Regions from separate parts of the Streptomyces sp. NPDC051020 genome, predicted to be linked through region 2. Evidence: riboswitches for the same ligand, from Rfam matches in the RefSeq annotation. Region 2 holds a riboswitch; the other holds the start of a gene.

What was found. A riboswitch is a leader RNA that binds a small molecule or an ion and turns the genes downstream of it on or off. The one in region 2 is predicted to bind cyclic di-AMP.
Positions count from the first base shown of each region.
Region 1: it holds a riboswitch for cyclic di-AMP, as region 2 does, so the genes downstream of both, AB0N06_RS16360 (transglycosylase family protein) here and AB0N06_RS07335 (M23 family metallopeptidase) in region 2, are expected to answer to the same signal.

Region 1 is NZ_JBFBCG010000026.1:8,060-13,563, forward strand. Features, by position in the region: gene AB0N06_RS16345 (nucleoside triphosphate pyrophosphohydrolase) at 1-358, shown strand, start outside; gene AB0N06_RS16350 (cytochrome P450) at 368-1,645, shown strand; gene AB0N06_RS16355 (transglycosylase family protein) at 1,745-2,656, shown strand; cyclic di-AMP (ydaO/yuaA leader) riboswitch at 2,915-3,128, shown strand; gene AB0N06_RS16360 (transglycosylase family protein) at 3,132-3,848, shown strand; gene eno (phosphopyruvate hydratase) at 4,151-5,437, shown strand.
Region 2 is NZ_JBFBCG010000009.1:7,823-13,326, forward strand. Features, by position in the region: gene AB0N06_RS07325 (pitrilysin family protein) at 1-767, shown strand, start outside; gene AB0N06_RS07330 (pitrilysin family protein) at 794-2,176, shown strand; cyclic di-AMP (ydaO/yuaA leader) riboswitch at 2,385-2,552, shown strand; gene AB0N06_RS07335 (M23 family metallopeptidase) at 2,565-3,371, shown strand; gene AB0N06_RS07340 (GntR family transcriptional regulator) at 3,585-4,304, shown strand; gene AB0N06_RS07345 (HPr family phosphocarrier protein) at 4,496-4,777, opposite strand; gene AB0N06_RS07350 (GNAT family N-acetyltransferase) at 4,949-5,504, shown strand, end outside.

The DNA.
Region 1 (5,504 bases), on a different contig from region 2:
GACCCTCGTCGAGAAGCTGATCCACCGCCATCCGCATGTCTTCGGTGACGAGACCGCCGAGACCCCGGAGGACGTCCACGCGCACTGGCTGCGTACCAAGGCCATCGAGAAGCAGCGCGACTCGGTCACGGACGGCGTCCCGCTCGGGCAGCCCGGACTGGCGCTGGCCGCGAAGCTGGCGAGCCGGGTCCGTGCCGCCGGACTCGATGTGCCGCTCCCGACGGGCGACAGCATCGGTTACGAGCTCCTCGCCCTGGCCGTACGCGCGGAACAGGACGGCACGGACCCCGAGGCCGCCCTGCGCGCCGCGGGCCGCGTCTACCGGGACGCGATCCTCGCCGCGGAAGCCAACGGATAACGTCAGGGGGTGAACGACAGCCCCGCCGACGCCCCCGAACTCTTCACCTGGGAGTTCGCCACCGACCCGTACCCGGCCTACGCCTGGCTGCGCGAGCACAGCCCCGTGCACCGCACCGCGCTGCCCAGCGGGGTCGAGGCATGGCTCGTGACGCGGTACGAGGACGCCCGGCAGGCCCTCGCCGACGCCCGGCTCTCCAAGAACCCCGCGCACCACGACGAACCGGCGCACGCCAAGGGGAAGACCGGCATCCCGGGCGAGCGCAAGGCCGAGCTGATGACGCATCTGCTGAACATCGACCCGCCCGACCACACCAGGCTGCGCCGGCTGGTCTCGAAGGCGTTCACGCCGCGCCGGGTCGCCGAGTTCGCCCCGCGGGTGCAGGAGCTGACGGACCACCTCATCGACAACTTCATCGAGGAGGGATCCGCGGACCTCATCCACGACTTCGCGTTCCCGCTCCCCATCTATGCGATCTGCGACCTGCTCGGCGTCCCGCGTGAGGACCAGGACGACTTCCGGGACTGGGCGGGGATGATGATCCGCCACGGCGGCGGTCCGCGTGGCGGGGTGGCCCGGTCGGTGAAGAAGATGCGCGGCTATCTCGCGGAGCTCATCCACCGGAAGCGGGAGAACCCGGGGGAGGACCTGATCTCGGGGCTGATCCGGGCCAGTGACCACGGCGAGCACCTCACCGAGAACGAGGCCGCCGCCATGGCCTTCATCCTCCTCTTCGCGGGATTCGAGACGACGGTCAACCTCATCGGCAACGGGGTGTACGCCCTGCTGCGCAATCCGGAGCAGCGGGAGCGGCTGCAGCGCTCGCTCGACGCGGGGGAGACCGGGCTGCTGGAGACCGGTATCGAGGAACTGCTGCGGTACGACGGTCCGGTGGAGCTGGCGACCTGGCGGTTCGCCACCGAGCCGCTGACCCTCGGCGGGCAGCGGATCGCGGCGGGTGACCCCGTACTGGTGGTGCTCGCCGCCGCCGACCGGGACCCGGAGCGGTTTGCGGACCCGGACACCCTTGACCTCGCGCGGCGTGACAATCAGCACCTCGGATACGGGCACGGCATCCATTACTGCCTGGGAGCACCGCTTGCCCGACTGGAGGGACAGGCTGCCCTGGCCACACTGTTGAGGCGCCTCCCGGATCTGCGGCTTGCGGTGGAACCTACCGATGTGCGGTGGCGTGGCGGACTCATCATGCGTGGACTGCGCACGCTTCCGGTGGAGTTCGGTCCCGGTCGGCGTTCCGATCGAGGTGACACTCTGTCAACGCTGTGACTTTCACGTGATCTGCGCTGCATCGACTTGTGACAAGTGTTCGAGTGCCGCTACGTTCACCGTTCGACTCACCTTGTCAGTCACACGGAAGGCAATCCCATGGGCTCCGCGAACGGCAGGCACCGTCGCCCTCGCCAGGCACCCGCGATCGTCGTCGCCGCAGGCGTGACCGGTTCGGCCATCGCTATTCCCCTGCTCGGCGCGGCCGGTGCGCACGCCGCCGACGCCACGACCTGGGACCGGGTCGCGGAGTGCGAGAGCGGCGGCATGTGGAGCGCCGACCTCGGCAACGGCTCCTATGGCGGTCTTCAGTTCTCGCAGGACGACTGGAAGTCGTACGGCGGTGAGGCGTACGCCGCGCGCGCCGACCTCGCCAGCCGCTCGCAGCAGATAGCGGTCGCCGAGAAGGTCCTGGAGGACCGGGGGCCGAAGGCGTGGCCCAGCTGTGCGGCCATCTCCGGGCTCACGGAGGACGGGGGGTCGCCGGGGGTCGACCCGGGAATCGTGTCGTCGGCCGAACCGGCGGAGCGCGGGAAGGCGTCCGAGGCGCCGTCCGACAAGGGGTCCGCCAAGGGGTCGGCCAAGGGATCCGCCGCGTCTTCGGGCAAGGCGTCGCACAAGCCGTCGGCAGGGCCGTCATCCACGTCACCCTCCAAGAAGTCTGATTCATCCGACTCGCCCCAGAAGTCTGGCTCGTCCGACAGTGAGGCGGGTGGTAAGCACCGCGGCGCACCGGCGCCCGAGGTGAGCGAGGGCGCGGGCAGGGGCGGCGGCCGGGACTCGGGCCGGCATGCTTCCCGCGGTAACAGTGAGAGGCGCGACACGCGCGCGACGGCGGCCGACCGCGATTACACCGTCCGGCCGGGCGACAACCTTTCGGTGATTGCTGACGCGCAGAAGGTTCGCGGTGGATGGCCCGCTCTCTATGAGGCGAACAAGGGTGCGGTCGGCGGCGACCCGGACCTCATCCTGCCTGGCCAGAGCCTCGATCTCGACGTGAAGTCGAAGTGAGGGCAGTCCGATAAGCAGCTAAAAGCACCCCAAAAATCGGGGTAGTTCAGGGACCTATGTCCGCTTATGCGTAAGTGAGACATGGGTCTCTTTGCGTCAACTGGCGTGTCGCGTCCGCCGGGTCCGTCCGCATGACCCCTCACCTGCGAAAACGCTGCGCAGTCGGATGCAGGTAAGGACTGATTGTCCGTTATGCCCATCTTTGAATGTCGAGGTTGCATACGTTTACGGTCGGAACCGCTCGCACCGCGGGCCCCGTCGACCGTCACGCCGAATCCTGCCGTCGGTCGAAGGGAACAGACGCGTAAGGCGCCGTAGGCAGGAGCGGGGGACCCAGGTAAGCCGCCGGGCCCGATGGTCGAAAGACCGTCAGGACCGGCTCGGGGTGAAGTCGCGTGCTAGGACGTGCGACCGGGCAACTCACTTGGCCCGAACCCGACAGCTCACCTCGTAGGCGTCGGTGAGGAGAAGTTCCATGCTGCTGAACAGCAAGGGCAAGCACCGCCGCCCGTCCAAGGCCGTCCGCGTCGCCACGTTCGCCGGTGTGACCGGTGTCGCCATCGCCGCTCCCCTGATGGGTGCGACGGGTGCCTCCGCCGCCTCCGTCGCCACGTGGGACGCCGTCGCCCAGTGCGAGTCCGGTGGCAACTGGTCCATCAACACCGGCAACGGCTACTACGGCGGCCTGCAGTTCTCGCAGTCCAGCTGGGCCGCCGCCGGTGGTACGCAGTACGCCCCGCGCGCCGACCTCGCCACCAAGGCTCAGCAGATCGCCACCGCCGAGAAGCTCCTCGCCATGCAGGGCCCGGGTGCCTGGGGCTGTGCCCACGCCGGTGGCCTCACCAACGACGGTGTCGACCCGGGTGTCGACACCGGCTCCACCACGCAGCAGAGCGCCCCGGCGCAGGAGTCGAAGCAGGCCGCGCCGAAGCCGGCCGAGCGCACCGAGGCCCCCGCTGCCTCCCGCGCGGACCGTGGCACCGCCCCCAAGAAGACCGTCACCACGCCGACCGGCGAGAAGGTCGCCAAGGGTGACGGCGAGTACAAGGTGAAGTCCGGCGACTCGCTCAGCAAGATCGCCGCGCAGCACAAGGTGAAGGGCGGCTGGCAGCAGCTCTTCAAGCTGAACAAGGACATCGTCGAGGACGCCGACCTGATCTACCCGGGTCAGCAGCTCCACCTGACGAAGTAGGACGGGCGCTCCGTGGACACGGGCTCCCCGTAGATACGGGCTCTCTCCTCCCCGAGCACCCCGACCCGGCGCGGATTCCCCCGTACGTGCCGGGTCGGGGTTTTTCGTACTCAGAGTTCAACTGTTGTCGATACCGGTCAGTAGAAATCTGCACCGTTGCCCTGCTATGAGTGCCCTTGGGTCCTTTTCCGTCCCAGGGGGCGGGCGGTCGGCGGACCGAGGCGGCCCAGCCGGTTAGGCTCTTGTCGCAAGGCCAAAGCGACCCTGCACAACCAGCGTCATATCCCAGAAGGAGATGCCTCGTGCCGTCCATCGACGTCGTCGTAGCCCGGGAAATCCTCGACTCCCGCGGAAACCCCACGGTCGAGGTCGAGGTTGGCCTCGACGACGGCAGCACGGGCCGTGCTGCCGTGCCGTCCGGCGCCTCCACCGGTGCGTTCGAGGCCATTGAGCTTCGCGACGGTGACCCCAACCGCTACCAGGGCAAGGGCGTCGAGAAGGCCGTCCTCGCCGTGATCGAGCAGATCGGCCCGGAGCTCGTCGGTTACGACGCCACCGAGCAGCGGCTGATCGACCAGGCCATGTTCGACCTGGACGCCACCGAGAACAAGGGCTCGCTCGGCGCCAACGCCATCCTCGGCGTCTCGCTGGCCGTCGCGCACGCCGCGTCCGAGGCCGCGGACCTGCCGCTGTTCCGCTACCTCGGTGGCCCGAACGCGCACCTGCTGCCCGTCCCGATGATGAACATCCTCAACGGTGGGTCGCACGCCGACTCCAACGTGGACATCCAGGAGTTCATGATCGCGCCGATCGGCGCGGAGTCCTTCTCCGAGGCGCTGCGCTGGGGCGCCGAGGTCTACCACACGCTGAAGAAGGTCCTGAAGACCAAGGGCCTGTCGACCGGTCTCGGTGACGAGGGCGGCTTCGCGCCGAACCTGGAGTCGAACCGCGCCGCCCTGGACCTCATCATCGAGGCCATCAAGGAGGCCGGTTACGTCCCGGGCAAGGACATCGCGCTCGCGCTCGACGTCGCCGCCTCGGAGTTCTACAAGGACGGCACGTACGAGTTCGAGGGCAAGTCCCGCTCGGCCGCCGAGATGACCGAGTACTACGAGGAACTCGTCTCCGCGTACCCGCTGGTCTCCATCGAGGACCCGCTGTACGAGGACGACTGGGCCGGCTGGAACGTCATCACCCAGAAGCTCGGCGCCAAGGTGCAGATCGTCGGCGACGACCTGTTCGTCACCAACCCGGAGCGCCTGGCCCGCGGCATCGAGGAGGGCTCCGCCAACGCCCTGCTCGTCAAGGTCAACCAGATCGGTTCGCTGACCGAGACCCTGGACGCCGTCGAGCTGGCCCAGCGCAACGGCTTCAAGTGCATGATGTCCCACCGCTCCGGCGAGACCGAGGACGTCACCATCGCCGACCTCGCCGTCGCGGTGAACTGCGGCCAGATCAAGACCGGCGCCCCGGCCCGCTCGGACCGCGTCGCCAAGTACAACCAGCTGCTGCGCATCGAGGAGATCCTCGACGACGCGGCGGTGTACGCGGGCCGCTCCGCGTTCCCGCGGTTTCGCTCTGCGAACTGATCAGCACAGCGCTCTGCGAACTGATCAGCACAGCGCTCTGCGAACTGATCAGCACAGCGCTCCGCGA
Region 2 (5,504 bases):
CGGTGCTGTCGGTCGTCGGCGACATCGACCCCGAGCAGACGCTCGCCTGGATCGAGAAGTACTTCGGCTCCATTCCGTCCCACGACGGCAAGCAGCCGCCGCGCGACGGCACGCTCCCCGAGATCATCGGCGAGCAGCTGCGCGAAGAGGTCCACGAGGAGGTCCCGGCACGGGCGCTGATGGCTGCCTACCGGCTGCCGCACGACGGCACCAGGGAGTGCGACGCGGCGGACCTCGCGCTGACCGTGCTCGGCGGAGGCGAGTCCTCCCGGCTGCACAACCGCCTGGTCCGCCGCGACCGCACGGCCGTTGCGGCAGGTTTCGGGCTGCTGCGGCTGGCCGGCGCGCCCTCGCTCGGCTGGCTGGACGTGAAGACGTCCGGCGGTGTCGAGGTGGCGCAGATCGAGGCCGCGGTCGACGAGGAGCTGGCCCGATTCGCCGCCGAGGGCCCCACGCCCGAGGAAATGGAGCGCGCTCAGGCACAGTTGGAGCGCGAGTGGCTGGACCGACTCGGTACGGTCGCGGGCCGCGCCGATGAACTCTGCCGGTTCGCCGTGCTGTTCGGCGACCCGCAGCTCGCCCTGACCGCCGTCCAGCGGGTCCTCGACGTCACCGCGGACGAGGTCCAGGCGGCGGCCAGGGCCCAGCTGCGCCCCGACAACCGGGCGGTGCTCGTCTACGAGCCGGTCGAGCCGGCCGAATCCGCCGACGCGGAAGCCGATGAGACGGACACCGACACCGACGCGCACGAAGGGGCGGACAAGTGACCGACGCTGCCGCGACTGGAGTATCGATGGAGTACCACCCGCAGCCGACCCCCGGCACGGCCAGGCCCTGGGCCTTTCCCGCACCCGAGCGCGGCGCCCTGCCCAATGGGCTGACGGTGCTGCGCTGCCACCGTCCCGGCCAGCAGGTCGTCGCGGTCGAGATCTTCCTCGACGCCCCCCTGGACGCCGAGCCCGAGGGGCTCGACGGCGTGGCCACGATCATGGCGCGGGCCCTTTCCGAGGGCACCGACAAGCACTCCGCCGAGGAGTTCGCCGCTGAGCTGGAGCGTTGCGGCGCCACCCTCGACGCGCACGCCGACCATCCCGGCATGCGGGTCTCCCTGGAGGTTCCGGCCTCCCGGCTGGCCAAGGCGCTCGGGCTGGTCGCCGAGGCGCTGCGGGCGCCCGCGTTCGCCGACAGCGAGATCGAGCGACTGGTGAACAACCGGCTCGACGAGATTCCGCACGAGCAGGCCAATCCGGCCCGGCGTGCCGCCAAGCAACTCTCCAAGGAGCTCTTCCCGGCCACGTCGCGGATGTCACGCCCGCGCCAGGGCACCGAGGAGACGGTGGAGCGGATCGACTCCGCGGCCGTGCGCGCCTTCTACGAGGCCCATGTCCGGCCGTCCACCGCGACCGTCGTCGTCGTCGGCGACCTCACCGGTATCGACCTGGACGCCCTGCTCGCCGACACCATCGGCGACTGGACCGGGAACACTGTGGAGCCCCGTCCGGTCCCGCCGATCACCGCCGACGACACCGGCCGCGTGGTGATCGTCGACCGTCCGGGCGCTGTGCAGACGCAGCTGTTGATCGGCCGCATCGGCGCCGACCGGCACGACAGCGTGTGGCCGGCTCAGGTCCTCGGCACCTACTGCCTGGGCGGCACACTCACCTCCCGGCTGGACCGGGTGCTGCGCGAGGAGAAGGGCTACACCTACGGCGTGCGGGCCTTCGGGCAGGTCCTGCGCTCAACGGCCCCGGACTCCGCCTCCGGGGTGACCGGCGCGGCGATGCTGGCGATCAGCGGCTCGGTGGACACGGAGTCCACCGGACCGGCGCTCGACGACCTGTGGAAGGTCCTGCGGACCCTGGTGGCCGAGGGGCTGACCGACGCCGAGCGCGAGACCGCCGTGCAGAACCTCGTGGGTGTCGCCCCGCTGAAGTTCGAGACGGCTGCCTCCGTCGCCGGCACGCTCGCCGACCAGGTCGAGCAGCACCTCCCGGACGACTACCAGGCGCAGTTGTACGCCCGCCTGGCCGAGACCGGCACGGTCGAGGCGACCGCAGCCGTGGTCAACGCCTTCCCCGTGGACCGGCTGGTCACGATTCTCGTCGGCGACGCCGCGCAGATCGAGGAGCCGGTCAGGGCGTTGGGCATCGGAGAGGTTTCAGTCGTCACCGGCTGATGCACCAAAGTCCCACAAAAAGGGGCGAAGAGAGACCCTGGCGAGTCGCTTCTCGCCAGGGTCTTCCTTTTTGCCCGATTCGAGACGAAAACGTCTTGCTTGCCCTGTGGGATGCGCTACAAAGCACCCTGTCCGTTTGGTGAATGAAAGTGCCCCCGCCTAGCGTCGGCTCCGCTGTCCGTCACTCGTATGCCGCATCCGTGGCGCCGGGCAGTGATCGCCGAGTCCCCGTCAGGCGCGAGCCTTGGGAGCCGGGGACCCATGCAGTCCCTGGGGTGAATCGGATGCCGCGACCTCCTGTGAGGCCGGGGATCCGTAGGAGACCTTCCTGCTCCGAACCCGTCAGCTAACCCGGTAGGCGAGAAGGAAGGAAAGGACCAGCTACTTCATGGCGTTCACTCGCCCCACCGGGAAGCACCGTGCCCCGAGCCGCCTGAAGCGCAGGAGCGCACGCGTCGCCGGAGTCGCGACACTGGCGACCACCGGCGTCATCGGCGGACTGGCCTCTCCGGCCCTCGCCGCGGATGCCGAGGCCCCCTCCGGCAATGAAACCGGTCTGACCCAGATCGTCGCCATCGAGGATGCCCTCGCCGACCAGGTGGCCACCCAGGCCGAGGTGCAGAAACGCCAGGCCGACGTCGCCGCGAAGGCTGCTGAGGCCGCCAAGGCCGAGGCGGCGGCGAAGGCCAAGGCCGAGGCGGCGGCGAAGGCCAAGGCCGAGGCCCGCGCCAAGGCGGCCCGTGACGCGAAGGCCCGCGCCGCCCGTTCCGCCGAGCGCACCCGCCTGGGCTCCTACCAGCTCCCGGTCGCCGGTTCGTACGTCACCACCGGCTACAAGTCGAGCGGATCCCTCTGGTCCTCCGGTCGCCACTCGGGCATCGACTTCCACGCCGCCTCCGGCAGCTCCGTCGTCGCCGTCGGCGCCGGCACGGTCGTCGAGGCGGGCTGGGGCGGCGCATACGGCAACAACATCGTGCTGCGGATGACGGACGGCACGTACACCCAGTACGGCCACCTCTCGTCGATCGGCGTCTCCGTCGGCCAGAGCGTCGGCGCGGGCCAGCAGATCGGCCTCTCCGGCTCGACCGGCAATTCCACCGGACCGCACCTCCACTTCGAGGCCCGCACCACGCCTTCGTACGGCTCCGACATGGACCCCGTGGCGTACCTGCGCGCCCATGGCGTGAACGTCTGACCGACGTCCCGTCCCCATGCGCCGAAGGCCCCGGCTTCCCCCGGGGCCTTCGGCGTGTCCGTTCCTGCCGAACCGCCCCGCGGAACCGTCCCCGGGCCAGAAGATATTCATGGTTTTCGGACCGGCTTCGGAAATGCAGTCGCCTTGCAATAGAGTCACGGCACATGCGTCGATCGGCCGCGTTTCGCGGGGGATTAAGGCGGAGGTTCGGACATGCGTATTCCGGCGCAATCGGTATGCACGGCAATCCGTGACGACATCGTCTCCGGTGTCTTCGAACGCGGCGGCAGACTCACCGAGGAGCTGCTCGCGCGTCGTTACGGGGTCTCCCGTGTCCCCGTGCGGGAAGCGCTGCGCACCCTGGAGTCCGAGGGCTTCGTGGTCACCCGCCGACATGCCGGTGCCTGTGTCGCCGAGCCCACCGAACAGGAGGCCGCCGACCTTCTGGAGGTACGGATGCTGCTGGAGCCGCTGGGTGCGGCCCGTGCCGCGCAACGCCGCACCGAGGCGCACATCAAGGTGCTGCGCGGCCTGGTCAGGCTGGGTCAGGACAGAGCGAGGCGGGGTGCGGGGGAGGATCTGCGCTCCCTGGGCGACTGGTTCCACGAGACGCTCGCCCAGGCGTCCGGCAGCCCCGGGCTCATCGCGCTGCTCACCCAGCTACGCCGCAAGATTGCCTGGATGTACTCGGTCGAGCAGCCGGCCTGCCCGGCCGATTGCTGGGGCGAGCACGGGGCCATCGTGGACGCCGTGGCGCGCGGCGACGCGGAACGGGCCAGGGCGCTGGCCGCCCAGCACGCCGAGCGGGCCACCGCCGCGCACCGGCTGCGCCGCGCGGGCGGTGCTCCGGGCCGTGATGCCGGCGCCCCCCGGTCCGGCGGCCGGGTGAGGCCTTCGCGACATGCCGTAAACACCGCGAGTGGCCGGTATTAACACCTGCGCCGTATACAAAGTGAAGTAAGTGCGGGGCTTTCTTTCGGCTCCCCGAAATTCGCTCCGGAGGCATTGTCGGTATCAGAAAACGAAGGAGCCGCGATCCCGGTTGGGGGTATCGCGGCTCCGCCACGGAAATGGACCCGACAGGAACCGGCCGGAAAGGCTTCCACCTGATCGGAACCCTGGAATCAGACGGTCTCCGGGAGTTCCTCGAGCCCCTCGGTGACCAGCTTCGCCAGCCGGTCGAGCGCGGCCTCCGCGTCGTCCGCCTCGGAGGCGAGCACGATCTCCTCGCCGCCGTGCGCGCCGAGACCGAGCACCGCGAGGATGGAGGCGGCGTTCACCGGGGGGCCGTCGGGCTTGGCGATCGTCACGGGGATACCGGACGCCGTGGCCGCACGAACGAAGATGGAAGCGGGGCGGGCGTGCAGGCCCTCGGTCCAACCGACATTGACGCGACGCTCAGCCATGGTTCTGCCCTTCACGGATCAATGATTGTCCAGACCAGCCTCTCACGCAGTGCACTGTTGCCCGCCGACCCGCGACCCGGCCCCAGCCCGTGCTGCACGGCTGATCGGAGCTCTCAGACTGCCCTGGCCCCGGGCCCTATGCGACCGCTGACCGCGCCGTAGGCTTGGCCCATGCAGCCCACGCCGGAGCAGAGTCCGCACCACGCGTACCCCGACCACTGGGAAGCGGATGTGGTGCTCCGCGACGGCGGTACGGCCCGCATCAGGCCCATCACCACGGACGATGCCGAGCGCCTGGTCAGCTTCTACGAGCAGGTCTCCGACGAGTCGAAGTACTACCGGTTCTTCGCTCCTTACCCCCGTCTGTCCGCCAAGGACGTCCACCGCTTCACCCATCACGACTACGTCGACCGGGTGGGGCTCGCCGCCACGGTCGGCGGTGATTTCATCGCCACTGTCCGCTACGACCGGATCGACGCGAACGGCCGGCCGGCCTCCGTCCCCGCCGACGAGGCCGAGGTCGCCTTTCTCGTCCAGGACGCGCACCAGGGCCGCGGCGTGGCATCGGCGCTCCTCGAACACATCGCCGCAGTGGCGCGTGAGCGCGGCATCCGCCGCTTCGCCGCCGAGGTGCTGCCCGCCAACACCAAGATGATCAAGGTGTTCCGTGATGCCGGGTACACCCAGCAGCGCAGCTTCGAGGACGGCGCCGTCCATCTCACCCTCG